2 regions of the Brenneria roseae subsp. americana genome follow, and region 1 is predicted to be linked to the other one. Evidence: predicted binding sites of a transcription regulator. Region 1 holds the regulator's gene; the other holds the start of a gene.
What was found. Region 1 encodes PhoB, which activates phosphate uptake and scavenging genes when phosphate is short. Its sites were predicted from a motif close to CTGTCATAAAACTGNCNNAT; they were not measured.
Positions count from the first base shown of each region.

Region 2: pitA (inorganic phosphate transporter PitA) is a predicted target of PhoB. The motif match lies at 4,064-4,083, and genes of this name have one in related genera.

Region 1 is NZ_QDKJ01000002.1:189,982-206,607, reverse strand. Features, by position in the region: gene queA (tRNA preQ1(34) S-adenosylmethionine ribosyltransferase-isomerase QueA) at 1-624, opposite strand, end outside; gene B4923_RS02870 (ACP phosphodiesterase) at 738-1,319, shown strand; gene B4923_RS02865 (peroxiredoxin C) at 1,522-2,124, shown strand; gene B4923_RS02860 (mechanosensitive ion channel family protein) at 2,367-3,638, shown strand; gene proY (proline-specific permease ProY) at 3,729-5,090, opposite strand; gene brnQ (branched-chain amino acid transport system II carrier protein) at 5,166-6,485, opposite strand; gene B4923_RS02845 (cobalamin-independent methionine synthase II family protein) at 7,077-8,183, opposite strand; gene B4923_RS02840 (PstS family phosphate ABC transporter substrate-binding protein) at 8,398-9,447, opposite strand; gene phoR (phosphate regulon sensor histidine kinase PhoR) at 9,567-10,889, opposite strand; gene phoB (phosphate response regulator transcription factor PhoB) at 10,917-11,606, opposite strand; gene sbcD (exonuclease subunit SbcD) at 12,217-13,443, shown strand; gene B4923_RS02820 (AAA family ATPase) at 13,440-16,626, shown strand, end outside.
Region 2 is NZ_QDKJ01000012.1:29,777-46,402, reverse strand. Features, by position in the region: gene prlC (oligopeptidase A) at 1-195, shown strand, start outside; gene rsmJ (16S rRNA (guanine(1516)-N(2))-methyltransferase RsmJ) at 207-947, shown strand; gene uspA (universal stress protein UspA) at 1,062-1,502, opposite strand; gene uspB (universal stress protein UspB) at 2,039-2,374, shown strand; gene pitA (inorganic phosphate transporter PitA) at 2,487-3,992, opposite strand; gene B4923_RS15075 (BaiN/RdsA family NAD(P)/FAD-dependent oxidoreductase) at 4,263-5,468, shown strand; gene B4923_RS20800 (hypothetical protein) at 5,472-5,798, shown strand; partial or broken gene B4923_RS21105 (hypothetical protein) at 5,801-5,884, shown strand; gene B4923_RS15065 (sigma-54 interaction domain-containing protein) at 6,314-8,374, shown strand; gene B4923_RS15060 (MmgE/PrpD family protein) at 8,657-10,090, shown strand; gene B4923_RS15055 (anion permease) at 10,120-11,577, shown strand; gene B4923_RS15050 (MmgE/PrpD family protein) at 11,648-13,030, shown strand; tRNA gene B4923_RS15045 (tRNA-Pro) at 13,253-13,329, opposite strand; gene eptB (kdo(2)-lipid A phosphoethanolamine 7''-transferase) at 13,460-15,139, opposite strand; gene ligB (NAD-dependent DNA ligase LigB) at 15,440-16,626, opposite strand, start outside.

The DNA.
Region 1 (16,626 bases):
CCCGACATGCAGCGTAACGAAGACCATCTCCACACCCTTTTCCCTTAAAGCGGCCAGCAGGGGCTCATCAAAATGCAACCCTGCCGTTGGCGCCGCTACCGCGCCCGGCCGCTGGCTGTAAACGGTTTGATAGAGCTCGCGATCGGCATCTTCATCAGGACGATCGATATAAGGAGGCAGCGGGATATGGCCGATATCATTCAGAATCGTCAATACGTCGCGGGCATCGTCAAAATGCAGTTCAAACAGCGCGTCGTGACGAACAGCCATCGTCGCCTTGACGCTTTCATCATCACCCAGCAACAGTTCTGTGCCGGGCTTCGGCGCTTTTGAAGCGCGAACGTGCGCGAGAACGCGATGCTCGTCCAGCACGCGCTCCACCAACACTTCAAGCCTGCCGCCGCTGGCTTTGCGGCCAAACAACCGGGCTGGAATCACTCGCGTATTGTTGAACACCAACAAATCGCCGGCATCAAGTTTATTCAATAAGTCGGTAAATATGCCGTGCGTCAGATTTCCCGTCGGCCCATCCAGCGACAACAGGCGGCAACCGCTGCGCTGAGCCTGTGGATAATGAGCAATCAGTGATTCGGGAAGTTCAAATGAAAAATCGGCAACGCGCATGGCAATTCACTTAGCTGTTTCATACATTAAAAAAGGGCGGCCTAGTCTAGAGCCGCAAGCGCCCGGCTGCAAGAAATAAGCACCTGAGTCGCAGAATGCATTATACTGTCGCGATGAATTTTCTTGCCCACCTCCATTTGGCCACGCTGGCTGACAGTTCGCTGTTAGGCAATTTGATGGCAGATTTTGTTCGAGGTAATCCTCAGGATAGCTATGCTGAGGATATTGTCGCGGGTATCCGCTTACATCGCCGGGTTGATGTCCTGATCGATAACCTGCCGGAAGTCAGGCAGGCGCGTCAGTATTTCAGTGACGATTACCGCCGGGTGGCGCCGATTACCCTCGATGTCCTGTGGGATCATTTTCTGGCGAAACATTGGGAACAGATGGAACCCGACGTTTCACTGCCTTGTTTTGTCAAACAGGCGCAGTTGCAAATTACGCCGCATCTGGCGAAAACGCCCGATCGTTTCCAGAATCTGAACCACTATCTCTGGCCTGAGCGCTGGATGGAACGTTACGCGGAGCTGCCGTTTATTGCGGATGTTCTGCACAGAATGTCGATAAGACGTCCCAAACTGGCGGCGCTGTCCGGCTCGTTTAGCGATATTGAGCAGCACTATCACCGCTTTGAAACATTATTCTGGCAGTTTTATCCACGAATAATGCAATTAGCGAAGAACCGGCAACTCTAACTTTGCAACATTGGTTATTGCTATTTGCCCTTTTAAATGAAAAGGGTAATTTAAGGTATTGAGATAAATTATCGATTGCTTCAATAGGCAAAAACTATCTCATTGATTGTTCGCTTTAACTGTATTCCGCCTGGCCGAATCCCTATACTGGCCCTGATTTTCTATATCAATCCATCATTAACAACTATTTACAGGAGTAATTATGGTCCTGGTAACTCGTCAAGCCCCTGACTTCACCGCTGCGGCTGTTTTAGGCAGCGGCGAAATCGTTGAAAATTTCAACCTGAAAGAACATATCAACGGGAAACCGGCTGTGATCTTCTTCTGGCCGATGGATTTTACTTTCGTTTGTCCGTCAGAACTGATCGCATTCGACCACCGCTATGCTGAATTCCAAAAACGCGGCGTCGAAGTCGTCGGTGTTTCTTTCGACTCTGAATTCGTTCACAACGCATGGCGTAAAACCCCGGTGGACAAAGGCGGCATCGGTGAAGTGAAATACGCCATGGTTGCCGATGTTAAACGCGAAATCCAGAAAGCTTACGGCATCGAACACCCGGAAGCGGGCGTTGCGTTGCGCGGTTCTTTCCTGATTGATAAAACCGGCGTTGTTCGCCATCAGGTCGTTAACGATCTGCCGCTGGGCCGTAACATTGATGAAATGCTGCGTACTGTCGACGCGCTGCAATTCCATGAAGAACACGGCGAAGTTTGCCCTGCACAGTGGGAAAAAGGGAAATCGGGTATGGGCGCGTCGCCAGACGGCGTGGCGAAATACCTGTCTGAAAACGCAGACAAACTGTAATTCCCCGCACGTTCTCACTGAGAGAACGGCAGCCAAAAGCCGGTTGGATCAACGCCAATCGGCTTTTTTACTATGATGCTCGCCATACCTCTACTCGCCGGCCTTTCAAGGCGATACCGCTTTTCATCTGCGTATGAAACAAACCTTTTGAAACAAAAGGTTGACCGAGAGCAGCAATCCCTTAGCCTTAAGATTACCCATCCTTAATACTGGATCGATTTACTGGAATAAAAGGAGAACGCATGCAACAAAACCTTTCGCTGTGGTTGAAAAACGAAGGATTGCACTACGCGGACATCATTGCCCTTCTGATTGTTCTGGGGCTGATATTGTTGATTTCAGCCATCATCCACCTGATTCTTCATCAGGTGGTATTGAAAAGAATGGTATTACGTTCGCTACATAAAGCGGATGACAACAGCGCGCCGGGTTGGAAGCAGATCCTGACGCAACATAATCTGTTTAATCGTCTGGCCTTTCTGCTACAGGGCATTATTCTCAATATTCAGGTGGTACTGTGGCTGCCGTCCCAAAGCGAAACCCGTGAAGCGCTGGTGATCTGCTCTCAGGTCTGGATCATGATTTTCGCGCTGCTGGTGCTGTTCTCGCTCCTTGATATCCTGCGTACCGTTTCCTCACGTTCAAAAATTGCCACCCAGATGCCTCTGCGAGGGATATTTCAAAGTCTGAAGCTGATCGCAACCATCGTGGTCGGCATTATGGTGGTATCACTGCTGATAGGGAAATCGCCGTTAATTCTGATCAGCGGTCTGGGTGCGATGGCCGCGGTGCTGATGTTGGTTTTCAAAGATCCGATTATGGGATTGGTGGCCGGCATCCAGCTCTCGGCGAATGACATGCTGTTGTTGGGCGACTGGCTGGAAATGCCGAAATACGGCGCGGACGGTGCGGTAATCGACATCGGGCTGACAACGGTTAAAGTCAAAAACTGGGACAATACCATCACCACCATCCCCACCTATGCCCTGATATCGGATTCTTTCAAAAACTGGCGCGCGATGTCGGAATCAGGAGGCCGGCGCATCAAACGCAGCATCAATATTGATACCACCAGCGTACATTTCATGACGGAGGAAGAGCAGGATCGGTTACTGCGCAGCAAACTTCTCTCACCATATCTTGAGAACAAAACCAGTGAATTAAAGCAGCACAATACCCAGTCAGAGATTGATCTCTCATCGCCGCTCAACGGACGGAGATTAACCAATCTGGGGACATTTCGCGCTTATTTACAGGCTTATCTGCGAGCACACTCAGGCATCCATAAAGGCATGACGTTAATGGTTCGCCAGTTGGCGCCGACGCCGGAAGGCTTGCCGCTGGAAATTTATGCTTTTACCAATACAACAGCCTGGGTGGAGTATGAAAGCATACAGGCTGATATCTTCGATCATATCTTTGCGGTCATGCCCGAATTCGATCTGCGCGTTCATCAGACGCCGACCGGATATGATATGCAAGCGCTGGCGCGACAGGTCGTTTCGGCCCGTTAAAACACGGTCTGAAGAAAGCGGCGCGGGGATGCGTCGCGTTCACCGCATCCCCGCCCAAACCAGCGTGCAGACAGCATCGCCGGATTTCAATTATTGCTGCTGGTATTTCTTCTTAATCATGTAGCCGATCAACAGCAATACAATCCAGATGACACCGACATAAAGCGATACGCGCGTATCCGGGAAGTAACCAATCAGCCCAATGATAAAGAACAGGAAAATGATGCCGAATACGGAGGTTACCACACCGCCGCGCAACGGGAACGCCAGCGCTTGCACTTCATCACGGCTCAGACCGCGGCGGAAGGCAATCTGAGAGAACAGGATCATGATCCATACCCAGACCGTAGCGAACGTCGCCAGCGATGCAATGACCAGGAACACTTTGCCCGGCATGATGTAATTCAGGTACACCGCGACCAGCAACGCCAACATCATGACGACCACCGTCACCCACGGGATGCCGCGCTTCGAAACGCGGGTAAACACTTCCGGCGCATGCCCCTGTTGCGCCATGCCATGCAGCATGCGTCCCACCCCAAACACGTCGCTATTAATCGCTGACAGAGATGCGGTGATGACGACGAAATTCAGGATACTGGCCGCCGCGGTAATTCCCATATTCTGGAACGTCAGCACAAAAGGACTGCCGCCGGTGCCAACCTGGTTCCACGGATAAATCGACATGATGACGAACAGCGTGCCGACATAAAACACCAGAATACGCCACGGCACCGAGTTGATGGCGCGTGGGATGGATTTCTTCGGATCCTGCGCTTCACCCGCCGTAATCCCGATAATTTCCACGCCGCCGTAGGCGAACATCACCAATTGCAAGGAGAGGATCATCCCCATCACGCCATTGCTGAAGAATCCGCCGTTCGTCCAGAGATTATGAATCCCGGTCGGCTCTCCACCGTTGCCTATCCCCCAGACGATAATGCCAATACCGGCGATAATCATGATGATAATGGTGGCGACCTTAAAGAAAGAGAGCCAGAATTCCAGTTCCCCAAAGGCTTTCACATTCATCAGATTGATCGCGCCGATAATCAGCACCACGCTCAGCACCCACACCCAGTGTGGTACCGCCGGGAACCACACTCCCATATAAATGCCGAATGCGGTCACATCCGCAATGGCGACAATCAGCATCTCGAAACAGTAGGTCCAGCCGGTAATGTAACCCGCCAACGGGCCAAGATAATCCTGAGCATAGCGCGAGAAAGAACTCGACTGGGGATTATTGACCGACATCTCCCCCAGCGCCCGCATGATGATATAAGCCACTACCCCACCGATCAGATAGGCCAGCAATACGCTGGGGCCGGCCATCTGGATAGCGCTGGCGGAACCATAAAACAGCCCGGTGCCAATCGCCGAACCCAGGGCGATAAAACGGATATGCCGCGTACTTAACCCACGCTTGAGCTTAGTGGATTGTTGTTCCATAGATAAGCAACCCTGTCGACAAAAAGAAAAACCACAGGCAATAGCCTGTGGTACATAAATCAAAAACGCATCGTGTTATTGATGTACCGTCACTTCCTGACGGCCAGAAAGGCGGTCATAAATCACGGTTGCCAGCAACACCAGCATGGATGGCGGTAACCATGCCAGCCCTTGCTCGCTCAGGGGCAGATTCAGGCTCCATTCTGGCAACAGCGCTTTGAACGCGGAGGATTTTATACCATCAATGATGCCAAATAACAGACTGATTAACATGACTGGCGCCACAATACGCGAACTGTTATGCCACCAGCGCAGGGTAAAACTCAGCAGAACCAGAATGATACAAGGCGGATAAATCGCGGTCAGCACGGGAATAGACAGTTGAATCAAATGACTCAGGCCGAGGTTAGAGACCACCATCGAGAACGCGCCCAGCACAAAGACCAGCGTACGGTAAGAGAACGGCAGATATTGCGAGAAAAACTCCGCACAGGCGCAGGTCAGGCCCACCGCCGTCACCATGCAGGCAATAAAGATCAACAGCGCCAGGAAGCTGCTGCCCATACTGCCGGAAGTATGCTGGACATAGGCATGCAGAATTTCAGCCCCATTCTGCGCGTCCGGCACCAGCGCGCCGCTGGTTGAACCCAACTGGAACAAACTGAGGTACACCAACATCAGGCCGAGTCCCGCAATCAGACCCGCCCACACGGTATAGCGGGTAAGAAGCGCCGCGCTTTGCACGCCACGCGAGCGCGCGGCATTAACAATTACAATACCGAACACCATCGCCCCAAGGGTATCCATGGTGAGGTAACCGTTCACGAAACCATTGGAAAAAGGCACATACTGATATGCCTCGGTCGCCGGGATATGAGGTCCGGCAGGCAGGAACACGGCGGCAATGCCGAGTACCGTCAGCGCGGCAATTTTCAGCGGCGCCAGTACGTGCCCGACCGAATCAAGCAGTCGACCGGGATATAACGAAATACCGATGACAATCGCAAAATAAATCAGGCTGTAGATCAACAACGGAGAAGCCCCATTTCCCACCAGCGGCGCGATGCCGACCTCAAAGGAAACCGTCGCCGTACGCGGCGTGGCAAACAACGGACCAACCGCCAGATAGCAAACCGTGGCCAGCACAACACCGGCTTTTTTACCAATCGGCGAACTGAGCGCATCAATGCCTCCGCCGACACGCGCCAGCGCGATCACGGTCAGTACCGGCAATCCCACCGCGGTCAGTAGAAAACCAACCGCAGCGATCCAGACATGTTCGCCTGCCTGCAACCCCACGATCGGCGGGAAGATAATGTTCCCCGCGCCGACAAATAAGGCAAAGGTCATAAACCCCAATGCCATGATATCTTTGGACGTTAAACGATGACTCATAGTTATGTTGTGTTGCCTGTATAAATCGATAAAAAGGAGTACCTGTGCTGCTGGTCGCTGTCCTTCAGCATCCATCAGAGCAGTTAGTCGCACGGTCAATGTGCAGATTTATACCCAATAGATTTATGACGGACATCTGCCCGACTCTTGGAGGGTATAGGCGTTATATTTTTCATACAGCCATAATGGGGGCTAAGTAAAACGTTTATAGCGTAAAAAGACAAGGTTAGATCCAAAAACCAGAGCTTTAATCTATTTAAAGTTCAATTTTTAGTATATAAAATTATAAATGTGTAATTGCTTAATACATGATTTGTGCATTTATAAGTATAACAACGCAATAAATCTGACATAAATTGATAAATTATGCGTGATTAGGTCATAAATAAAACTTATTGAACAAAAAAAAGCCATCTTCGCGAGCCGATTGCGATCGAAATGCCCAATAGTTTCATCATGGCAGTAAAGGAGATTCAGACAAGGAGGGAATGCAGAGTAGAACAAACCCCGGAGCTGGGAACCAGTCACCGGGGTTATAAAGACAGCCGACACGACCATCTGGAAGCCGGCATGATTAGCCGTTAGTGAAAATCACCATACGCGGCTGGCAATATCGACCACCAGCTTCAGTTTGTCCCATTGCTGTTCTTCCGTCAGGGAGTTCCCCTCCTCGGTCGAAGCAAATCCACACTGTGGGCTGAGGCAAATTTGGTTGATATCCACAAACTTAGCCGCTTCAGCAATACGAGCCTGTACCGCTTCCACACTTTCCAGCTCCCCTGTTTTGGTGGTAATCAATCCCAACACCACCTGCTGATGTCCCGGCTTAACGAAACGCAGCGGTTCGAATCCCCCCGCACGCTCAGTGTCATATTCCAGGAAGAAAGCATCCACATTGACTTCGCCAAACAGTATTTCCGCCACAGGTTCATAACCGCCTTCAGAAATCCAGGTAGAGCGGAAATTTCCACGGCACACGTGCAGCCCTACCACCAGATCATGTGGCTTATCCGCCAGCGCGTTATTCAACACATCGGCATAAATACGAGCCAGTTGTTCAGGATCTTCACCTCGCTCGCGGATCTGACGTTTTTGATCGTCGGAACACAGATAAGCCCAGACAGTGTCATCCAGTTGCAGATAGCGGCAACCCGCGTCATAGAACGCATGGATCGCGTCACGCCAGGTTTGCGCCAGATCGTCAAAATACGCGGCCAGATCCGGGTAAACCTTGTTATCAATGGCTTTACGACCGCCACGAAAATGCATCACGCTGGGGCTGGGGATCGTCATTTTGGCCACCGCATCGCCGGCGATACCGTTCAGATAGCGGAAATGGTCCAGCATTGGGTGCTGCGGATTAAAACTGACTTTATCAATCACGCGAATCGCATGAGATTTGGTCTGGATACCGTTAAACTGAATTCCCTGTTCCGCTTCATAGCGCTCCACGCCATTCAACCCGGCAAAAAAATCAAAATGCCACCAGGCGCGGCGAAGCTCACCGTCAGTCACCACCTGAAGGCCGGTTTTACGCTGTAATTCAACTACCCGCAAGATCTCCCGATCTTCAACCGAACGCAACTGTGCAGCACTAATCTCGCCAGCCTGATACTGAATACGAGCCTGCTTGATCGCTTCCGGACGCAGTAAACTGCCAACGACATCAGCGCGAAATGGAGGACGTGTTTTAGCCATATGTTGCTCCTGACAATCCATCCATACGCAATAAACGGCGGCAGACAGATGATTTCATTATGAAATAGTTACCTGATTAAATAGTTACATCTCAGACGTTATAGACTTCTGGACGTCTAAATATGCAGACATCCTGTCATGTGAGGAAAAACAGAGCAATAGAAGATTTTTCATGTAACATGAATAAAATTCACGTTACGTGTTATCCGCTGCATCAATGCGCAAAAGCGGGCATTTGAGATTCACTCAGACCAAGTTGAAGCCGGGTTAATTGGCGGGTCTCTTCAGGCAACGGCAAATAACCATCCTGGCTAACCAGCGACTGGCCGATATCCGACAGCACGCGCTCCAGAAACGCCGCGGTCAACGCTTCCAGCGGTTGCCCCGGTTCTTTATTGACATAGATATAAAGATAGCGAGTGTATGGATAGAGTCCGCTGCGGATATTCTCGGTAGAAGGGAAAACATAGTCCGTCCCCTCCGAAGCCAGCGGTACCATTCTTACTCCACTGGTGCGAAAGCCGACGCTGGCATACCCAATTGCGTTCGTCGATGCCGCAATAGCCTGAACCACCGACGCCGAACCGGGCAGTTCGTTCACCTGAGGCAGGAAATCACCGCCGCATAGGGCACGCTGCTTAAAAAATCCGTATGTCCCGGAGGCCGAGTTTCGTCCGTAGCGCAGTATCGCTCGCGTTTCCCAATCGCGGCTCAATCCCAGATCGCCCCAATTCTTAATCGGTTTCCGGCCACCGCAACGCTGGGTCATTGAAAAAACGGCATCCAGTTGAGACAAGCTCAGCCCCGGCAAAGGATTATCCTGATTGACCAGCACCACCAGCGCATCCATTGCCACGGGGACCGCCAGCGGCGGGTAACCGTAATGCTGGACAAACGCATCAATCTCGCTGGATTTCATGGCGCGGCTCATGGGGCCCAGCTGAGCGGCGCCAGAAGCCAGAGAAGTCGGCGCGGAAGATGAGCCCGCCGCCTGAATCTGTAAATTAACGCCGGGATAATACTGACTGAAGTCCGCAGCCCAGAAAGACATCAAATTGGCCAGCGTATCCGATCCCGCACTGGAAAGATTACCGGCCAGCATTTGACGCGGCTGCGCGGCGCAACAAACACTCACCAGCAATAAAAAAACGCAGGAAGCGTTTTTTAACGTTGCTTGCAACGGCCTGCTAAGGTGGCGGGCAGGGATAGCCCGCCATAAAAAAACGCAGGAGGCGTTGCAGGAAGCGTTAATGACGGACTTCATAAATTAACATCGCCTGAACAGAGAGATAAAACCCCTGCCGGGACGCCCCGCGACGTGGTTATCCCGGCGGCCCCGGTATTTAAACGATCGGCATGAGATGTCATGAATAGCGTTTTCCGTCAGACAGAGGGTTTCACGGTATTCTCAGCCAGAGAGGCTGGAACAATCAACCTATTCGGCAGGGTAAACACAAAGCGGGAACCCGAACCTTCTTCACTTATGATTTCCAGCCGGGAGTCATGGTGGCTGAGCGCATGTTTCACAATCGCCAATCCCAACCCACTGCCGCCGGTCTGCCGCGAACGGGCTTTATCAACGCGATAGAAGCGCTCAGTCAGACGCGGCAGATGCTCAGGCGCAATGCCCGCGCCATTATCGCTGACCTGAAACTGTGCGCCTTGCGGGATCTTCTGCCAGCACACTTCTATGCGCGTGCCGGGCGGCGTGTGATTGATCGCGTTATACACCAGATTCGACACCGCACTGCGCAACTGTTCTTCATTACCGAATACCTGAAGATTGTCATTCACACGGAACACAATCTCATGGCGATCCTGACTCAAGGCTTGCGCTTCACGCTGCAATACGCGCAACATCAGCGGCATATCGACTTTCTCATTCAAATCGATCGCGGCGGCGGCTTCAATTCGTGAGAGCGTCAGAAGTTGTTTCACCAACCCATCCATGCGCCGCGTCTGTTCCTGCATGGTATTCAACGCCTTATTGCGTAGCGCGTGATCCAGCGTTTCATCCTCCATCATCTCCAGATAACCCTGCAACACGGTCAGCGGCGTGCGTAATTCATGACTGACATTGGCGAAAAAATTACGCCTCGCCCCTTCAAGCTGATGCATCTGCGTAATATCACGCACCACCATCAGTAACTGTCCTTCCGAATAAGGCATTACGCGAAATTCAACATGGTGGGAATTGTTCAGTTGCAGGGTCAGCGGCTTGCTGAAATCACGCCTGCTCATATAGCGGGCAAATTCAGGATAGCGCAGCAAATTAAGAATATTTTGACCGTTATCTTCCGGCCAACGGAAACTCAGCAGGTGCTGCGCCAGATGGTTACACCAGAAGATGGTGCCCTCTTCCGTGGTGATGACCACCGCATCCGGCAGGGATTCCGCTCCGCTGCGAAAGCGCTTAATCAACAACGCCAACTCACGTCGGCGTCGGCGATTGCGCAATTGCATCTGATAAAGGCCGTAAAACAAGGGCTCCCAGCTCCCGCGGCCGGGTGGCGGGGTCATGCTGCGATCGACCCAAAGCCAGTAGGAAAGTTTGAGCTGATTGTAAAAATTCCAGCACAGGGCGGCCAAAACTGCGGTCAGTAAAAACCAGGGTAAATAGCCAAAAATAAGCCCCAGCAAAAAAGCGGGTAAGCAAAAAAAAGCCAGCTCCAATGCCAGCCTCTTCCATGATAGACGTTCTAGCACGTTAATGTTTCTCCGGCACAACTACCTTCAGTAACGCGTTGAAAAACGATACCCCGTTCCCCGAACCGTCTGTACCATTTTTTCATGACCGCTGGTTTCCAGCGCTTTGCGCAACCGGCGGATATGAACATCAACGGTACGATCTTCAACATAAACGTTAGTGCCCCAAACGTGATTCAGCAACTGTTCCCGACTGTAAACCCGCTCAGGGTGAGTCATAAAGAAGTGCAGCAGTTTAAACTCCGTTGGTCCCATATCCAGCGCATGTTCTTCCGTCGTCACGCGGTGGGAAGACGGATCGAGACTCAAGCCACGCATTTCGATCACTTCTTCCACCGCCATCGGAGAAATACGCCGCATCACGGCCTTGATGCGCGCAACCAGTTCTTTCGGCGAAAACGGTTTGGTAATGTAATCATCCGCACCGACTTCAAGACCACGAACCCGGTCCTCTTCTTCACCGCGCGCGGTCAACATCATAACGGGGATCTCGCGGGTAAGCACTTCACGCTTCATATGCTTAATGAATTGCAGGCCAGAACCGCCGGGCAGCATCCAGTCCAACAGAACCAGTTCAGGAAAAGGCTCCGAGAGCAACTTGACCGCACTGTCATAATCTTCAGCTTCGACTGGCTGATAGCCGTTCTGCTCCAGAACGAAGCATACCATTTCACGAATCGGGGCTTCATCTTCTACGACCAATATGCGTCTTGCCATTGTTAATCCTGTCGTTAGTCATCGTCGCTGTTAGCATACGCCGTGCATTATGCGTCAGTTTTGTGACATTTTTATGAAAAAATCGCCTGGAGCGATTTTCAATGTCGCTTGCGACGACCCGTAGGGCGAGCCCCATGGACGGGGCGAGTAAAAAATCGCCTGGAGCGATTTTCAATGTCGCTTGCGACGACCCGTAGGGCGAGCCCCATGGATGGGGCGAGTAAAAAATCGCCGGGAGCGATTTTCAACGTCGCTTGCGACGACCCGTAGGGCGAGCCCCATGGACGGGGCGAGTAAAAAATCGCCGGGAGCGATTTTCAACGGCGCTTGCGACGACCCGGAGGGCGAGCCCCAGGGATGGGGCGAGTAAAAAATCGCCTGGAGCGATTTTCAATGTCGCTTGCGACAACCCGTAGGGCGAGCCCCATGGACGGGGCGAGTAAAAAATCGCCGGGAGCGATTTTCAATGTCACAAAGTAACGGCCCGCTTCCTCCCTGCTCGACAGCGTATTTTCGAGCCGCTTTCCAAAAGCGGGTTTTCGCGACGACAGCCGTTACGATGACTGTTTATAATCACTGGCACTGCAATAACCGTCATTCAGGGAGCTCCATGCGTATTATTCACACCGCCGACTGGCATCTGGGACAGTATTTTTATACCAAAAGCCGCGCAGCCGAGCATCAAGCTTTCCTGCGCTGGCTTATCGCTCAGGTCGAACAGCATCAGGTGGATGCAGTAATAGTAGCAGGAGATATCTTTGATAACGGTTCGCCGCCCAGCTACGCCCGGGAAATGTATTACCGTTTTGTTGTCGAGCTACAACAAACCGGCTGCCAGCTTGTCGTGCTGGGCGGTAATCATGATTCTGTCGCCACGTTAAATGAGTCCCGGGATCTGCTGGCTTGCCTGAATACGCGGGTTATCGCCAGTACCGACGGCAATCCTGACAAGCAGGTGATGGTGCTGGAAGACCGTCAACGTCAGCCGGGCGCAATCCTCTGCGCCATCCCGTTTTTACGCCCGCGAGACATCATGACCAGCCGGGCAGGACAATCCGGTGAGGAAAAACAACAAACCCTGCTGGAAGCTATCGCCGCACACTACGAGCAGTGTTATCAGCTGGCCTGCCAGCAGCGCGATGCGCTGGGATTGCCTCTTCCCATCATTGCAACCGGACATTTGACTACCGTAGGCGTCACCGCCTCCGATTCGGTGCGGGATATTTATATCGGCACGCTGGACGCGTTCCCGGCTCAGGCGTTTCCCCCTGCCGACTATATTGCTCTTGGTCATATCCACCGTCCGCAGCGGGTGACGCAGAGCGCCCATATTCTCTATAGCGGTTCACCCATCCCATTGAGTTTTGATGAATTAAGCAGCGAAAAATCCGTTTATCTGGTGACATTTGAACCGGATGCTCCCCCGGTTATTGATGCGCTTCCCGTGCCGGTAACGCAGCCGATGCAGCTGATCAAAGGCAGTCTGGCGGACATAGAACATCAGCTCGCCACCTTTAGCGATTATCAAGGGGAGAAACCCGTCTGGCTGGATATTGAAGTCACCACGCAGGCTTATTTGAGCGATCTACAGAAGCGCATTCAGACGCTGACCGACGATTTACCCGTTGAGGTTTTGCTGCTGCGACGCAACCGCGAGCAGCATCAGCAGGCTATCGCCCGTCAGGAAAAAGAAACGTTGGATGAACTGACCGTGCATGAGGTTTTTGAACGCCGTCTGGCGACGGCCGCCGATCTGGAGGAACCCCGTCGACAGCGCGTGCGTTCGCTATTTAGACAGGTGGTTAATGAATTGGAACAGGATGAACACGCCGAATGAAAATACTCAGCCTGCGATTAAAAAATCTCAATGCCCTGAAAGGTGAATGGAAAATTGACTTCACTCAGGCGCCGTTTTCCAACAACGGGTTGTTTGCGATTACCGGCCCGACCGGCGCGGGGAAAACCACGCTGCTGGACGCCATTTGTCTGGCGCTCTACCACGAAACGCCGCGGCTCGAAGGCATCACCGCCAGCCATAATGAAATCATGACGCGCGGCACGGCGGAATGCCTGGCCGAGGTGGAATTTGAGGTCAAAGGCGTTGGCTACCGCGCCTTCTGGAGCCAGCGGCGCGCCAGAAACGCGGCGGAAGGCAATCTGCAAACGCCGAAAGCCGAACTGGCGCTGATTGAGAACGGCAAGATCCTGTGTGAAAAACTGACGGAAAAACTGGCGATGACCGCCGACATCACCGGACTGAATTTTGACCGTTTCACCCGTTCCATGATGCTGTCACAAGGGCAGTTTGCCGCCTTTCTCAATGCCCATCCCAATGAACGGGCGGAACTGCTGGAAGAACTGACCGGCACAGACATTTACGGACTTATTTCCGAGCGTGTCTTTGACAAACACAAGCAGGCCAGGAGCGCGCTGGATACCTTACAGGCCAAAGCCTCTGGGATTGAACTGCTGAATGAAGAACAGCGTCGGCAACTGGAAAGCGAGCTGGAATCGCTATTCCAGCAGGAACAGGCCGTTAACGCAGGACGTGAGCAAGCACTGACTCATCAACGTTGGTTCGAACAACTGGCACAGCGTCAATCATCCCTCGCCACGGCAAAAACGCAGCACACCGCGGCCGAGACCGCCATGTTGCAGGCCCAGCTGAAGTTTGAAAGACTGGCGCAAAGCGAACCGGCAGAAAAACTCCGCCCGCTCCAACAGGAAAAGCATCGCTACCAGCGGGAGTTTGTCGAACTGTCACAGCAGCTCGCCCGGCTGACGGAACAGCAGCAATCACAGGCGACCACGTTAACCACGCTGCGCGAGCAGGAAGCTCAAGCCACTCAAGCGTTGCGCCAACATACGGACAACCGTCAGCAGCAAGAAACGCTGATGAATGAGCAGGTGATTCCGCTCGATCACCAGATCAAAACGCTGCAACAACAAACGGAAAAGCAGCGACAGGAGCGGGAACTCGCCGCAGAGCGTCAAAAAGCGACGCAGCTAAAGCAGTCCCAAACCGCGCAGCAACGTCAGTCGACCCAACAGCAGATTGAACAGCTAAAGACCTACCAACGCCAGCACGCCCATCATCAATACTGGGGAGAAAATCTCTCCCTGTGGCAGGCGCAATTTCAACGTCAGCAGCAGTTGCAAGATGAGATAGCAACCCTATGTCAAAAACAATCCGCCTTTACCGAACAGGAGGAACAGTTAAGGCTGGACGACGCAACGTTAACCACACGGCAGACCGGGCAACAGGCTGCGGCCGACCATGCTCAGCAACAATTCACCCAACAGCAGCAAACGTTGGCGTCTCAGGAGGCCGGGCAGCCCATCGCCGCGCTGCATCAGCAGCTTGGCCAGTCCATTGCGCTACGCCCTGAACGTCAGCAACTGGCAACCACGCTGGCGCTGTTTCAACGGCTGAATCTCCGTCAGCAACAGGTGGAAAATCAGCAAAAACAACTGCGGGAGAGCATCCAACAGCAGGATATAGAGCAGAAACAGCAAAAGAAAACGTGGGAACAACGTCACGATCATCTGATCGATTTGGAGAAAAATTATCAGCTGGAATTGCGCATTGTTAAACTGGAAGACGAGCGTAGCCGCTTACAGCCGGGTGAGGCATGCCCGCTGTGTGGTTCCCCGCATCACCCGGCCATTGCCAGTTACCAGGCACTACAGCCATCGGAAACCGAGCGGCGTCTGCTTCAGCTGCGGCAGGAAACCAGCCAGTTGGAAAGCGCGCTGGTACGGAGCGATGCGCGCCTCGCCTCATTAAATCAACAGCGTCAACAACTGGCAGATGACGCCTCCCGGCTTGATGATGAATACCAGACGCTGCTGCAACAGTGGCAAAATGTCAGTGAGCGCTTACAAGTGGAGTTTACGCCCGAACAGTCCGCTGAAGTCACGGACTGGCTGACGCAAAGCGAAACGTGGGAACAACAGATTCAGCAGCAGATTTTGGTTCGGGAGCAGGCACAAAAGCAGTGGCAGAAAAGTAAGGATTCACTGACTAATGCCAATACCGCGTTGCAAAACACCCGGCAAGCGCTTGCCCTGAATCATCAGCAACGGCAAACGCTGAAAAATGCGCAGGTCGAGGTACAACAGTTACTGCAACAGAGGCAAATACAGCAGGTACAGCATCGGCAGACACTGGAGAATACGTTAAAAGCATTCGCGCTGTCCCTGCCAGACGGGGAAGAACAAGCCGCCTGGCTGACGCAGCGAACGGAAGAATGGCAGCGCTGGAAAGACACCGAACTGGAATTACAGCAGCGTTCAAATCAGTTGACGGCTTTAGAAGCGGAACACCAGCATCTGACCCATTCGCTTGAGGAAACAACGCAACAGTTACAGACATTAACACAACAACAGAGCTTGTTACTCAACGAGTTAAGAGCATGTCAGCAGCAGCGGCAGCAGCTTTTTGGTCACCAGCAGACGGCGGAAGTCAGCGACCGACTTCGCCAGCTCAGCCAGCAGTATGAACAAGCCTGTCAGCAGATACAGCAACAACGCCAACAGGCGGAGTCGGCCCTCAACCGTCTTACTGGTGAACGGAGCAGCGTCCTGCAGCAGCAAACCCGCGTTGCGGGATTGGCCCAACAGGCTGAACAGGCCTTTGTTCAAGCCTTACAGCAAAGCCGCTTCTCCGATGAGTCGGCGTTCAATAATGCCCTGCTTGATGAGCAAGAACGTCATGAGCTACAGGCATGGAAAGAAAAATTGTCTCAGGCATTACAGCAGGCAATCGCCTTGTATCGGCAGGCCGAACAGCAATTACTCGTCCATCAGCAGCAGCGGCCAGACACCCTCGCCGAGGACGCCACCCCGCAATCCATTGAGCACGCGCTATCCGAGCATCATGAAAAACTGAAAATAAATCACCAGCAGCAGGGCGAAATCCGCCAGCGGCTCAACGATGATCGCCGACACCGCCAAAATCAGCAGACGTTATTGGCCGAAATTGCGCGAAGCCAGCAGCACTATGACGACTGGAGCTGTC
Region 2 (16,626 bases), on a different contig from region 1:
GCCGACGTGCTGGCGGCCGATGCCTATTCCCGTTTCGAAGAAGAAGGTATTTTCAATCGCGAAACCGGCCAGTCTTTCCTGGACAACATCCTGTCCCGCGGGGGTTCTGAAGAGCCGATGGAATTGTTCAAACGCTTTCGCGGCCGGGAACCTAAACTGGACGCCATGTTGCACCATTACGGCATTAAAGGGTGAATATTTGCCTGATGGCAGAGGACGGCGCCGATTACGGCGCCTTATCCCTGCTGGCCGACCGTTGGGGGTTAGTTTCCGATCCCGCCGCCACGATGGCGCTGGTGCTGACGCCGGAACGGCTGGAGCTGCGCAAGCAGGATGAACCCAAACTCGGCGCCATCTACGTCGATTTCGTTGCCGGACCGATGGCGCACCGCCGTCGTTTCGGCGGCGGGCGCGGCGAGGCCGTCGCCAAAGCCGTGGGCATCAAAAAGGATTACCTGCCCGATGTGGTCGATGCCACGGCAGGATTGGGAAGAGACGCCTTTGTGCTGGCATCGCTGGGCTGTCGTGTTCGGATGTTAGAACGCAATCCCGTTGTGGCGGCGCTGCTGGATGATGGGCTGCAACGGGGCTATCAGGACCCGGAAATCGGTTCGTGGCTGCGAGAGCGGCTTACGTTACTGCACGCTTCCAGCCTGACAGCACTACGCGATCTCACACCACCGCCCGACGTTGTCTATCTCGACCCGATGTTTCCTCATCGGCAAAAGCGTGCGCTGGTGAAAAAAGAGATGCGGGTATTTCAATCGCTGGTGGGTTCTGATGATGACGCCGATGCCTTACTGGCGCCGGCGCGGCAGCTGGCAAAGAAACGCGTTGTGGTAAAACGACCGGATTACGCTCCGCCGCTGGCGGGCGTTCCAGCGCAGTCTATGCTCGAAACCAAAAGCCATCGTTTCGATTTCTACCTGCCGCAGATTACGCAATAGAACAAAACCCTCGTTTTCGCGAGGGTTCTGCCGTTGTTACACGACACCTTACGTCAGCACGGCGTCCGCAACTTTTTTTGTCTGCTAAAAAAGACGATCAAATAAGGCGAATTTTTATTCGTCCTCTTCATCTTCGCGTAGCGGAACAATCAGCATATCAATATGAACCGTGTTAATTAGCTGACGCGCGGACGACATCAGTTTGCTCCAGAAATCCTGGTGGTGACCGCAAAGCACCAAATCCACATCGTATTTTCTGATCGCATCGACCAGTACCTGCCCCAGATCGCCGCTACCACTGAGCGTTTCGGTAATAGGATACCCCGCATTCTGAGACAGATCGGTCAATGCATTCTGGGTTTCTTCGGAGATTCGTTGCTGCATATCACCCAGATTGACATCAATCAGCCCGGTGTAGAGATCTGAGTAGTTCACATCGACATGGATTAAAGAAACCTTTGCGTTATACGGTCTTGCCATTGAGACCGCCTTTTCCACTAACACTTTACTTTCCGGAGAAAGATCAACAGCAATAAGGATATGTTTGTAAGCCATAATAAGACTCCTTCCGTAAAGACTAATTAATGGTCAGCAGATATTTTCCCTGCCAATCTGATACTTAACAGCTGTTTATATGATAACACCCGGCTGTCTCACCGATATGTTCAGCAGATCACAACGCCGTATTTTAACAAAAATCAAATAAAGCGTGGCAAATCACAACACCTGGCAATCTTCGCAATATTCTTTATAAGAATAGTAGAAATCGCTTCTTTTCATCATTAAATCACACAGGTTCTTCTTTCCAAAAGGATATTACGCCAGACAAAATAACCGGGTAGCGTGATTGGTCCCCTTCAGGTATGGCAAAAAAAGGCGTTCCTCTTCTACAATAAAAAAGAGGGGACAATTTCATTTCGTCATCCTCGACAGGTGAAAAATGACAATCGGGTTAGCCGTCAAAACCATTGGCTATCCGGGAACACAATAAAATCGCGTGAAAACGTGTGGCATAAGTATTCGCAGGGATATTGTCGGCAAGATGTCGTGCACGATGACACCTGACGAATAACATCTACCGGGAGGGGAGCATGATCAGTACATTTGCGCTTTTCTGGGCTTTATGTGTTGTCTGTATCATCAATATGGCGCGATATTATTCCTCATTACGCGTATTACTGCTGGTTCTGCGAGATTGCGATCCGCTGCTTTACCAATACGTTGATGGGGGTGGTTTTTTCACATCACATGGTCAGCCAAGCAAACAAATCAGACTGGTACGCTATATCTACGCACAGCGTTATCTCGAACACCACGATCCCGAATTTATGCGCCGCTGTGAAAGGGTGCGAGGGCAGTTCCTGCTGACAACCGCGCTGTGTGGATTGGTCGTTATCAGTTTAATTGCGATGCTGATTTGGTACTGACAACCAATTTGGTAATGAAATAATGAATCGTTACAGATAGCAAAAAGGCGATCCCTTACAGAATCGCCTTTTTTATACGCTATACCCAATCGATTTCGAATTACAGGGAGCGCTAGATCAGCTTTAACGCCAGCCAATACAGTGTGCCAGACAGTATCAACGAAACTGGCAGCGTCAGCACCCAGGCCAACATAATATTTTTCACTGTTTTACTCTGAACGCCGCCGCCGTCGACAATCATTGTCCCGGCAACCGCCGATGACAAGACGTGGGTAGTCGAAACCGGCATCCCGGTGTAGCTCGCCACACCAATCGACAACGCCGCGGTAACCTGTGCGGAAACCCCCTGCGCATAGGTCATGCCTTTCTTGCCAATCTTCTCGCCGATTGTGGTGGCGACACGTTTCCAACCCACCATCGTACCCAGAGAAAGGGCCAGCGCTACCGCGATGATGATCCAAATCGGCGCGTATTCGATAGTCTGCAACAGGTCTTTACGCAGGTTGCTCAGGTAACGTTTATCTTCTGACGGCGTTTCCGGCAGCTTGATAATCCGATCCATGGTATCGGCAATACACATCAGCAAACGGCGTACTTTGCCACGATCTTCCGCATTTAACTGATCGTAGCCCTTCAGGTTATTCAACTGTCCTGCGGCATGCTCAATGGCAAGCATGACGCGTGAACTATCGCAGTGGAATTCGGCCTGTCCGTTTGCGGGAATCGTTTTTTCCGGCGCAGGAATCAACGGTGGCGAAAGATCGATAACATGCATCAGCGCTTCACCGTGCTGCTGGTAGTATTCCTGCAAATTGACAACCGCATCGCGGGTTCGACTGATGTCGTAGCCGGATGCGTTCATATTGACGATAAACCCGGCCGGCGCCACTCCGATCAGAACCAGCATAATCAGACCGATGCCCTTCTGACCATCATTCGCACCGTGGGAAAAGCTGACCCCGATAGCGGATAAAATCAGTGCGGTACGCGTCCAGAAAGGTGGCTTGCGCTTACCGTCCTGTTTCTCGCGATCGACAGGCGTCAGGTGAACACGTTGACGTTTTTTACTGTTGTTCCAGAAACGGCGCAAGAAGAAAACCATCATCCCGGCGACAATCATCCCCACAATGGGCGACAGAATCAACGACAGGAAAATACTGATCATCTTAGGTACATTGAGCGCGTCCACCACTGACGTGTCCGTCAACAGCGCGTTAGTCAAACCAATACCGATAATGGAACCGATCAAAGTATGCGAACTTGAAGCCGGGATACCGAAATACCAGGTTCCGAGATTCCAGATGATCGCCGCCAGCAGCATGGAAAAAACCATCGCCAGGCCATGAGCGGAACTGACATTCAGTAATAAATCGGTAGGCAGCAGGTGGACAATCGCATAAGCAACGCTTAGCCCGCCCAGCAATACGCCCAAAAAGTTAAACAAGCCAGCCATAACAACGGCGAACTGCGCACGCATGGCTCGGGTATAGATAACGGTAGCAACAGCATTTGCTGTATCGTGGAAGCCATTGATAGCTTCATAAAATAATACAAACAACAAAGCCAGGATCAACATCAGGCCGGTGTAGTAATCCAGTCCGGCAAATAAATGTAGCATAAGCGTTAGGCCAGTTAGTGGTCATGAACGCGGCGCATTATCTGCGACAAGCGGGGGTTGGGAAAAGGGAAATATGAACTTTTTTTGACATAGTATAGAGTGCGATATAACGTCAAAATAATTTAATTAATAAAAATCAATCTATTACATATTTTTACCGAAGCACGCAAATTGTTACGCTGGCATCCGGCAACAACGAACACTACAATTTGCCGTCCTGATAGTTCACCACCCGCCAGAAATACTCGAGCCTTAACCGGAGAAAGCATTGTGGAACAGTTTGACGTTGTCATTATTGGCGCCGGCGCTGCGGGGTTGTTCTGCGCCGCGCAGGCGGGGCGGCGTGGACTGCGCGTACTGTTACTCGATAATGGTAAAAAGGCTGGCCGCAAGATATTGATGTCCGGTGGGGGACGCTGCAACTTTACCAACATGTACGTCGAACCTGCGGCCTATCTGTCGCAAAATCCACATTTCTGCAAATCAGCGCTGGCGCGATATACCCAGTGGGATTTCATCAGCCTGGTGAACCGCTACCAAATCGCCTATCACGAAAAAACGCTCGGCCAGCTCTTTTGTGATGATTCCGCCCAGCAGATCGTCGATATGCTGGTGACCGAATGCGAAAAGGCCAACGTGACGATACGGCTGCGCAGTGAAGTGACCTCGGTGGAAAAATCAGAAGACACCTTTATCCTGCAATTGGTCAGCGGCGCCACGCTGCACTGTACCTCGCTGGTGATTGCCAGCGGTGGTCTGTCCATGCCGGGACTGGGCGCAACCCCCTTTGGCTATCAGTTGGCTCAACAATTCGGGTTGAATGTTTTGCCAACGCGGGCCGCCTTAGTGCCGTTTACGCTGCATAAACCCTTGCTGGAACACCTGCAAACGTTATCGGGCGTCTCCGTCCCCGCGCTGATCACCGCAGAAAACGGGGTTACCTTCCGGGAAAATATTCTGTTTACGCATCGCGGCCTCTCCGGCCCGGCGGTGCTGCAATTATCCAGCTATTGGCAGCCCGGTGAGTTCATCACCATCAATTTGTTGCCCAATCAGGATTTATCTGCGCTGATTAACGATGAACGGGTGTCTCACCCCAACCAAAGCCTGAAAAACACATTGGCGCAGTGGCTTCCCAAACGCCTGGTGGAATGTCTGCAAACGCTGGGGCAACTGCCGGATGTCACGCTGAAGCAGTTAAATCACACCCAACAACAGCAAATTGAAACAAACATCCAGCAGTGGCGGATACAGCCCAACGGTACGGAAGGCTATCGGACGGCAGAGGTTACGCTGGGCGGCGTAGATACCCGCGAGCTCTCTTCCAAAACAATGGAAACCAATAAAGTCGCGGGGCTTTACTTCATTGGTGAAGTCGTTGACGTCACCGGCTGGCTCGGCGGCTACAACTTTCAATGGGCATGGAGTTCAGCCTGGGCTTGTGCGCAGGCACTGCCGGTTGTGATGGGAAAATAAAGTTTGTACATTGCCATAATCATAAGAAAGTTTATTACTTCGCGGTTTAAGGAAATAACTGAATGGCAGCCCGGTTATATTGAACCTGCCGATATGCGGAGAGCAGGAAATGCTTTTTTAACCGGCTTTATGCTGGCGTTATTATTGTCTGACCATACCGAACCGGATGAAAATATCATTATTCTCGCCATGGAGACAGGCGGAAAATCGGCAGGCAACTTTTATATCATCACGGAGCGTTTGGTTTCGGTAAGCCTTATTCAGGCCGATATCGCTTTCCCTTTAAATAAAAACATGTCTGGCATTTACTCCGTAATAATCTTGGGCTAACTATGTTTTGGAGCAAATTGTGTTTTCTCATTGTGGCCCTGATGTTTGGCGCCAGAATTGGCGGTGCATTTTTAGGTATGATCGGAGCATCGGCGTTCTTTAGATACGGTGAGTATCGCAGTAATATCTTTTATAAATAAGGATCAGTAAGGTTACCTAATTTATTAAGAAAATCTGTTCTTTTTATAAATAATTAAAAAAACGCCTTACGACAATGAATTCGCGCTTAAATCCAGCATTTATCTCTTCTACAAAAATCGTACTCAATTTATCAAACAGTTCAAATTTTTTAACTCGCTTCTTCACTGCGTTTATCAGCCAACTTGATAAGCACATCATATTTTGAAAAAGATTTGTCGTACATTCAAGCGATATAAATTGCGCACTAAGAAATCGGCTTGGAACGATTTCAATCAACTACCTGAATCATTTTCAATGATGGGAAGCATTACGCAGACATCGAAGTGTGCCAGGTATCAGCACGATTTCCTTCACCAGCGAGGGGGAAGAAGAAGATGAAAAAGAAACTGTGTGTAATCGGGCTGGCGGAGGTCGTCTGCGACGCCATGGGCGCGCGCCTGAGATCGCTGATCGGTGAATACGCCGAGATCATGTGCTGGTGCCTCGAGACCAGCGCCAATGCGCCGCCGCGCGGCTACGACCTGTACCTCGCGACCTATCCCGGCACCTATGAATACGCCAAGCGAATTCTCCCTGACGGCACCCCGATACTGCTGGCGGGTCGATTCGTAAACCCATCGAACTTCGACCGGCTTCTCGAATTGCCCAAGGGGACCCATGTGCTGGCGGTCGACAATTCACTGGAGAGGGCGAAATACCTCATGTGGGAAATTGCCCGCTTCGGGATCAATCATCTCGACATATCCCCGTATTACCCCGGCGGTCCAGAGCCTGCGGACATGGACCAGGCTGTCGCCATCGGCGCCGGCAGAAAGAAAAACGTTCCCGACGGCATGGAATTCATCGATCTCGGCGTGAAGGACATCACCATCACGACCTATGCCGAGATCCTGCGGGCGCTCTCCATTTCCGACAACGTGCTCAACGCCATCGCCCACACCTACATGGATTCCGTTTTCGAGACGGCGCGCCGCAGCAACAAACTCAGAACGCGCCGAGATACAATCATCAACAACATCGACGAGATCATCCTCGGTATCGACGAGAAAGGCGCCATCATCTTCAAGAACCACGCCGCCGAAGGCCTGATCGCGAGCGTCGGCAAGACCGATGCGTTGCGCTTCGGGGACGTCTTCACCGAGTTGGAGCATCCCTTCTCGTATTATTACGAGAACAGCAACGAGGAAATCGTCACCAGGATCAACAATCTGTACTACGTTCTCCAGATCAAGCCCGTCGCCGAGCCGATCGGGGGGAATATCGGCGCGATCATCATCGTGAAACCCGTCAATCGGGTCCAGGAACTGGAGAACAAGGTCAGACGCAAGCTGAAAGGGACGGGACTGACGGCGAAATATTCCTTCGCCGACATATTGGGGAAATCTCCGGCCATCCGGCAGGCGGTGGAGATAGCGCGCAAGTTCGCCGACACCTCTCTGACTGTGCTACTGGAGAGCGAGAGCGGAACGGGCAAGGAACTCTTCGCCCAGTCCATCCACCAGGCTTCCGCCTGCGCCAACGGCCCGTTCGTCGCCTTCAACTTCTCCGCGCTGCCGGAGACCTTGGCCGAGAGCGAGCTGTTCGGATACGAGGAGGGCGCTTTCACCGGCGCGCGCCGTGGCGGCAAACCCGGCCTGTTCGAGCAGGCCCACAACGGTACGATCTTTCTGGACGAACTGGGAAGCGCCTCGCTCGGCGTGCAGGCCCGGCTGCTCCGGGTGCTGGAGGAGCGGGAGGTGCGCCGCATCGGCGGCGAGCGGGTGCTGCCGATCTCCGTGCGCGTCATCGCCGCCACCAACGAAAGCCTCGGCGCCATGATCCGCGACAAACAGTTCCGCCAGGATCTGTTCTATCGAATTTGCACCTGCCCCTTGTACATTCCGCCGCTGCGCAAGCGCAAAGGCGACGTGCTACTCCTGGCCAAGCATTTCGCCGAAACGCATCACGCCCACAATCTGAAGTTCGACAGGGCGCTGGAGGACTTCTGCAACACCTACGACTGGCCGGGCAATGTGCGCGAGTTACAGAACATGGTCACCTATCTGTGCACGGTCGTGCCTTCGGGCCGCACCTGCACCATCGCCGATCTACCGCGCTACTTTCAATCGGCCAGCTATTCACCGAACGTCGACGAGAAGGAGCAGATGCTGCTTGCCACCCTCCGCGAAGAACTGATGAAGAACGGCACTCTGGACATCTGCAAAGCGATCCTGTCCATCTACAGCACAAAGACCAAGGGCCGGAACATGGGGCGGGAGCCGCTGTTCAGCCTGCTGAAGAACAACGACGACGACATCACCTATCCGGCGCTGAGGCGCCATCTCGGCGTGCTGAAGCGCCACGACATGCTGCACGCGGGCTCAACCAAACAGGGCACCGAAATCACGCCTCTTGGTCGCGAATTTCTGAACTATGTCAACCGCGTAAAACCATGAGCGGAAGGCAAAGGCCGCGCCGGACCGGTGTGAGATCCACCGCCGGAAGCGGGCTTCACCGCAATGCACAGACCCTGCAAGACACCGCACGGCGGAAAAAATATTAAAGCACGACGCGACTATTGGGATGGATTAGGTCGGTCCAATATCCCAATAGTTGCTATAAATATCGCTGATATTCTTATTTTATAAGCAATTTCAATGCGTTGTGAATTTGGCATATCTCCTGCATAACGAGCGCATCAAACAACTGCATCATACCTCACGGAGACTCCAGACATCATGACGTCAATTCAAAACAACCCTTTCACTACCGTCCCGGCCGACACGACCATGACACGGGACGCGGCGAGATTCGTCGAAACCGTCGTCTTCGGCGACATGCCGACGGAAGTGCTGCGCGTCGGCACCCGTTGCCTGCTCGACGGCCTTGGACTGTACGTAGCCGGCTCGGACCATGAATGCGTGAGCATTCTGGCGAAGGTCGCAAAAGACACCGGCGGCAAGGGAGAAGCCCTGCTCCTCGGCGATCCCGGCATCAGGGTACCCGCGCCCATCGCAGCGCGTGTCATGGGGACCGCCGGTCACGTGCACGACTGGGATGACTCCCAGGTCAGCCTCGACCCCGATCACGTGTATGGTCTCCTCACCCACCCGACCATGCCTTCCCTTACCGGCGCCCTGGTCGCCGCGCAGATGCGCGGCGGCGTCTCCGGCATGGATTTCATGCTGGCGTTCATGACCGGATTCGAAGTCGAGACGAAGATCTCGGAATGGATGCTGCCGCAGCACTATCGACGCGGCTTCCATTCCAGCGGTACGGTCGGCACGTTCGGCGCCTATGCGGCCGCCGCCAAAGTGCTTGGCCTAAAAGGTGACACGCTGCGCTGGGGTTTCGGCATCGCCGCGAGCCTCGCCGCCGGCATCCGCGTCAATTTCGGCACCATGACTAAATCGCTGCATGTCGGCCGCGCCTGCGAGAACGGCATCACCGCCGCCATCCTCGCCAAGGCCGGCTATACCGCCGATCCCTCTGCGCTGGACGGAATCTGGGGCTTTTGCGCCGTGCTCGGCGGCGGTGTTTCGCCAGACAAGATCGCGCAAGGCTTCGGCCAGACCTGGAGCATCGACCGGCCGGGGGTGAGCATCAAGCCTTATCCCTGCGGCGTGCTGACTCATCCGTCCGCCGACCTGATGCTGAAGCTGGTCAGGGACAATGGCGTCAATAGCGGCGAGGTTGAACGGATCATCTTGCGCGCCGGCTCGAATATTTTGAACCCAATCCGCTACCCGATCGCGAAGAACCACCTGCAAGCCAAATTCTCGCTGCCGGCGATCCTGGCCATGATGGTACTCAGCGGCAAGGCCGGTAAACGGGAATTCTCCGACGCTTTTGTTGGCAGCGACGCCATGCAGGCAATGCAGCAACGTATTTCCTGCCAGTTCGATCCGACCATCGAGGCCAAAGGTTTCGACAAGATGCGATCGAGCATCGAGATCGTCCTCAAGGATGGCCGCTCGTTCCGCGGCGACGCCGACGAGCGCTACCGCGGCGGGCCCGATAATCCCATCACCGACGCCGAACTCGAAGGCAAGGTTTTCAGTTGCGCCGAAGGCGTGCTTAGCAACGCCGCCACCGTGCGATTGATTGACCACGCCTGGAGGATTTTGGACCTGAAGGACGTCTCGATTCTGACGACACTTCTGCACGAATAATAATAATTCCGCAACCCGGAGAGACCATTATGGTAAACATTCAAGGTATTCCTCCAGCAGGGAAAACGCCCTCAAAACATTTTCTCGCGACGTACTGGCCGCACCTGGCATGGGTCGGTACGTTCCTGGTTATCTGGCTGATCCCAAGTCCAGCCGGCCTCGATCCCAAGGCCTGGCAGCTGTTCGCCATCTTCGTGGCGACGATCGTCGGCTTTATGACCAAACCCTACCCGATGGCGGTCATCGCCCTCACCGCCATCGCCGTGACGGGACTGACCCAGACGCTGACGCCTGCGCAGACCTTGAGCGGCTTCAGCGATACGACCATCTGGCTTATCTGCAGCGCGTTCTTTATTTCGCGCGCCTTCCTCAAGACCGGACTGGGCAACCGCATCGCCTATCTGTTCATGAGCATGGTGGGCAAAACGCCCCTTGGTCTGGCCTACGCCACGACGTTGACCAATATCGTCCTGGCTCCCGTAATCCCTTCCAACACCGCGCGTCTCGGCGGCATCCTGTTCCCCTTGCAGTTGGCGATCTCGCTCGCCTATGACAGCGATCCGGCCAAGGGCACCGGTCGGCGCATCGGCTCGTTCCTGATGTCCAACGCATTCCAGGGCAATCTGGTCATCTCGGCGATGTTCCTGACGGCCATGGCGTCCAACCCGCTGATGGTCGGCTTCGCCCGCGACGTCGGCGTGGAAATCACCTGGGGCACCTGGGCCCTGGCGGGTGCCGTCCCCGGTCTCCTGTGCCTGACTATACTGCCGCTGATCCTGATGGTGGTGTGGCCGCCCGAGATCAAGAAAAGCCCCGAGGCTGCGGCCCTAGCCAAAGAGAAGCTAACGGCGATGGGGAAGATTACGCGTAGCGAGTACATCATGCTTGGTGTGTTCGTCGGCTTGATCGGGCTGTGGACCATCGGCGACATGATGTTCAAAGTCAACGCCACCATTGCCGCCCTGATCGGTCTCGCCATTCTGCTGCTGACACGGGTTTTATCCTGGTCCGACCTGGCCGCGGAAAAGGGCGCCTGGAATACGCTCATCTGGTTTTCCGCTCTGGTCATGATGGCCAATTTCCTCAATAAACTCGGCCTCATTCCGTGGATGAGCGAACAGTTGGCAGGCTACGTCAGCGGATTTGATTGGTATGCGGCATTTATCCTGTTGTGCGTGATTTATGTGCTCGCGCATTACTTCTTCGCCAGCGCGACGGCGCATGTGGCCTCCATGTATCCGGCCTTCCTGGGCGTCATCCTGGCGGTTGGGACACCGCCGGTGCTCGGCGTGCTGGGTCTGTGCTTCGCCAGTAATTTGATGGGCGGCATCACGCATTACGGACTGGGTTCCGGACCGATCTTCTACGATTCCGGTTATATCCCCCTGCGGCCCTTCTGGCTGCTCGGCCTGCTGTTCTGCGTCGTGTTCCTGACCATTTACCTGGGTATCGGCCCGATCTGGTGGAGGATGGTGGGTCTGATCTAAAGATGCCCGGCGCGTTAATGCGACGATTTTCTATTCTTTTGATTCATAACATCTTTTAAGGAGTTCCAACATGAGCCAGTCTGCTACTACGGACCTCAGCGTCAGCGAACGCTTCGCCCAGAGCCTCGCCAAGATCCGCTACGAGGATATTCCGGAAAAAACCCGCGGCGTCATTCTTGATGATCTTATCGACTGCTTCGGCCTGATTATCTCCGGGCGACACGCCCCCTATGTGCGCCAGCTTATCGACAGTTGCGACAGTGACGGCGAATGCACCGTGCCGGGCCAGTCCAGAGCCCTTGATGCGGCGGGAGCGGCCATGGTGAACGGGGCCGCCATCCACGGCGAGGACTTCGACGACACGCTGGAGGGCTCCCCCCTCCATGTCGGATGCTTCGCCGTCCCGGCCGTGCTGGCGGCCACCGAACGCTTCGGCCTGAGCGGCAAGAACCTGATGCTCGGCGTCGCCGTCGGAATGGAAGCCGCGAGCCGGCTCAACGCTGTCGCGCCGGGCAAGATCCACGCGCAGGGCTTCCATCCCACCGCCGCAATCGGACCGTTTGGCGCCGCCGCTGGCGTTTCCGCCGCACTCGGCCTGAGTCCGCAGACCATGGCCAGCGCCTTCGGCGTCGCCGGCAGCCTTGCCTCGGGCATCATCGAATATCTGGCGGAAGGGGCGTGGACCAAGCGCCTGCATCCCGGCTGGGCCGCACAGGCCGGCTATCGCGCCGCCCGCATCGCCCAGCAGGGCTTTCTCGCGCCGCGGCGGGTGTTCGACGGCAAGCACAGCTTCTATCATGCCTTCGCGCCGACGGCGCAACCCGCTTTCGAGCATCTCACCGAAGGCGTGGGCGAGAACTGGCGGATCGACGGCCTGACCTTCAAACCCTTTGCCAGCGGCACCATGACCCATCCCTACATGGATTGCATGATCCGCCTGGCGGCCGAAAACCACGATCCGGACGACATCGTCGACATTCTCTGCGAAACGAGCGACGGTTACGTCCATCGGCTGTGGGAGCCACTGGCGGAAAAGCACCAGCCCGGCAACGGCTACGCCGCCAAATTCAGCGTCCCCTGGTGCATGGCCATGGCCTATTTCGAGAAGGATGCGGGGCTGGCGCAATTCGCCGAGGAACTCGTCCACGATGCCAAGATTGTGCAGCTAGCCAAGAAGATCCGCTACGTCGTCGATCCGAACAACGAGTACCCGGCCAACTACACCGGCCACATCAAGGTCACCTTCCGTGACGGCAAGGTACGTGAAATCCGCCAGCCCTATATGCGCGGCAGTTCACGCGCCCCCCTGTCCCACGACGATCTGGTGCGCAAATTCCGTGGGAATATCATCTATGGAGGCTGGTCTCCCGCGATGGGAGAAAGGCTGCTGGACTTCCTGCTCGACATGCCGGCCCATCGCGATCTCACCGGACTGTGCATGTTCCGCCTGTGAGGTTCCAGTTCGGGCGCGGACTCGTCAACGGCCTGGCAGACTGTATCGACCAGGTGAATGAACTGCGGCGCTGAGATATCATTCTCAGCGCCGAATAAACGCCAATATGGTTCAGGCTGAACGCTTACGGACGTAAAAAAACCCGCCAATCCAGTAAGGATCCGCGGGTTTGTTTATTTTTCGGTGAAATCGTCTATTCCAGATATTCGCCGAAAATCAATTTGGTCGGTGAGAGAGGATTCGAACCTCCGACCCCTTCGTCCCGAACGAAGTGCGCTACCAGGCTGCGCCACTCACCGAGTGCGGCGCATATTACTGCGACCCTATTGAAGCGTCAATCCCTTTTTAGAAAAAGGATTATGCCTGTTTGTAAAGTGTCCGACCACCCTTCTATCATCCTTCCACCGACATCCCTGTCGGATATTTTTATCAACTGGACGGCTTATTACACCAGTTGTTTTTCGGGTTGATACCACCGTCGGGCGAGGTATATCCCAGACACCCCAAAATGGTATCAAACAGCTCTTCGTGACGATGGGTCTTACCGATCCGCTGCTGCGCCTTGAGCTGATCAAACGCATTCATGTTATTGGGTTCAGCCAGAAATTTATCCGATGCCCATACCATCATGGGAGAGCGAAACTGCTCCGGCGGCGCCATATCACGCGGAGTACCATGCAGGTGATAATTATCATTGATGGATTCGCCGTGATCGGAGGCATAGAACACCAACGCTTTTTTATCCCTGACCTGATCAATGACCCGATCGATAAAACTATCGGTATACAGCACACTGTTATCAAACGCGTTAATTAGCTGTTCGCGAGAGCAAGAAGCATCCACGCCCAGACACTCCGGCTGATAACGGGCATAGCTGCGGGGATAGCGCATGGAATAAAGATAATGCGACCCCTTGGTATGCAGCACAATCAAATGTTTTCCTTTCGGATAATAAGCCAGGGATTCCTTCACTTCATCCACCAGCAACATGTCATCCACTGACTTACCATCATTTTGTTTTTCAGACGCAATCATTTCACGGAAAGAGTAATTATCCGCCTCAATACTGTTGTAGAACCATACTTCGCTTTGCATTGCGAAAAGCTCAGAGGTGAATCCCAGCTCTTTCATCACGGCGAAAATGTTTTGCTCTTTCAATGTCCGCTGCGGGTTATCTTCCGTCCCGCCTTCGCGCACGAACATACAACGCAGGGAAAGCTTGGTTGAGGTATCACAAGATTGCCCCCGGAAAGCGACCAGATTCCGCTCCTTGGACAACTTCGGTGTCGTATCCCGTTCGTATCCCAGTAACCCCATATGATCCCAGCGAGTTGTTTCACCAATGATGAAAACCACATAGGTATCCTCAATCCCCTTCGGTGGAATGTATGTGAAATGCTTACCCGGATCGAAGAGGTTTGATGAATCCTGACTTTCGTCATATTTGGTATAGGCGAACAAACCTAATGCCGATATCCAGTTGGAGGGAAGATAGGAGTGAGCCACCACACCGCCATAGCTGGGAAGATCAACATTGGAGAGCTTTTCTGATACCGACTGGACCTTATCCATATAGCGAATTGGCAACCAGACAAGCGCCACCACCACCGCCAAAATCGTCAATGGCATCAGGCGCTTTCCGGGCGAGGTCAATTGCTCAATCAGCGTATGGCGTAACGTATTTTTCCAAATCAGAAACAGCGGCAATACGCTGACCGCGACCATCCATAGCACAAAGTGTAAGCCGACCACTTCTTTGGAAAGATCAACGTCGGTTGTCATTACCGCCGCAATAATGCCGTAGCCAATAACGACATTAAAAAACGTCATGTAATAGCTGGCAGCAACAGAAATCAGAACCAGCAGTGATGCCACCACACGGTAAAAATGGCGTCCCCCGAGTGAAATGATGCGCATCAGAAAAAAGGTGAATAATATACAGGCCGTCAATTCTATCAGTGCAGGAATAAACGCCGGGATCGTTTTACCTGATGGAATGGGGAAGGCATCAAGCCGTCGATAAAATACGGAGAGGTTGAGGAAAAGACCGATATAAATTGCCAGGACAAATGATAACTTCTGGTGTGATAAAGAATGAACAAACTTCATTGCAACAAGTGCTCCAGCAAAACTTATTTTATTATCTGAAGCTATACGACAACGGCGCTATGCCGTAGTTCAAACCACCAAACAAGAAGAATCTTTCCTTTAAACAGGGTAATACTCCTTAAAAACAACAACAAATAGATCATAAATAATAAAAACATATATTTATCAGCACTAAATTCTGACAAACAATGCGGAAAAAGCGGGTGATTCTCACCAGTTTTTCAAAATCCTGAACGTTAAGCATCTGGCATTAAAAGCATTGATGTCACATTTAACCGCAGACCGTTGATCGCCAATGCGTTATATTTTAATCCCTTCGCTATCCAACCGTGCAATAAACTCAACAATGATCGGATGCTGTAAAAAAGCCATGATCTCTTCAGCCCGTCTGGCGCCAATGCCTGAAAATTGCTGCCATTGCAACGCAGTGCGCTGCTGTAGCTGCTGCCAATGCGTATTTTCCAGCGCTTTTCTTGCCGACTTCGGGACAGGTGCGCCCAGCGCCAGTAGCCAACGTGACAAGGGTTGACGGCGGGCCGTTTGCAGACGCTCATAGATGCTATCTGCCCGCTTGTCACCCATCCCTTCCACCGACTTTACCTGTTCTGACGTCAGCGTTAGCCAGGATAAAATATCATTCAGCATGCCTTTTTCTACCAAACGCCGCCATATCCCTTCGCTGATACCGCCAAGATTGAGCCCATGCTCTCCACTCAGCCAGGATAGCCGGGCAAGCATCTGCTGTTGGCACGCCGAGCTGTACTGAAAGCAGCTGAAAGTATGAAAATCACTTTCTGCCGGGGGGATAATCACCGGGCGTTCCGCCACTCTCCAGACCACGCTATCCAGTCGGGGGATCCCATGTCCGGCCAAACCAATCGTGACCTGATCCCCTGGTAACACATCCCACTGCCTCCAGCGAGATAGCGAACCAACATGTACCCGACGGACAGACTTGTCATCCAACTGTAGTGGATTAAGGTTCAGCACCACGGTAATTTTCCCTGTCCGGCCAACCGAGAACACCACGCCATTAACTTCAGCAACCCGTTGCACCAGAGGATATTTCCAGGCTATGGCCCAATCGGCGGGCGTATCGCGCCAATAGCGCCCCTCCGGCGCTTTATCTTGTCGAATTACCACGCCGTCGGTCACAAAAGGCAGAGGACTGCGATACCAGACATCCCGCCATTTCTCAGCCTCCTCGAACGAAGCAATGCGATGGGTATAGTCGGCAGTCATGCCAAATCCCATCGTCCGTAACGCCTCAAGACGTTCAGACAACGTTGCTGGGCCATCCGGCCATTCCCAGATAAAAACCCCGATGCGCGATAATATCGCTGAAGATTGGTGCCGACGCATTTCTCCGGCGACCAGCGACCGGGCGTTAATTCCACCTTGCCGCTGTTGCCGATGATCGGTGACGTTGAGAAAAAGCTCACCCTGCAACACCAGCGTGGCGGGCGAATGTTCTAACGTTTGCGGAA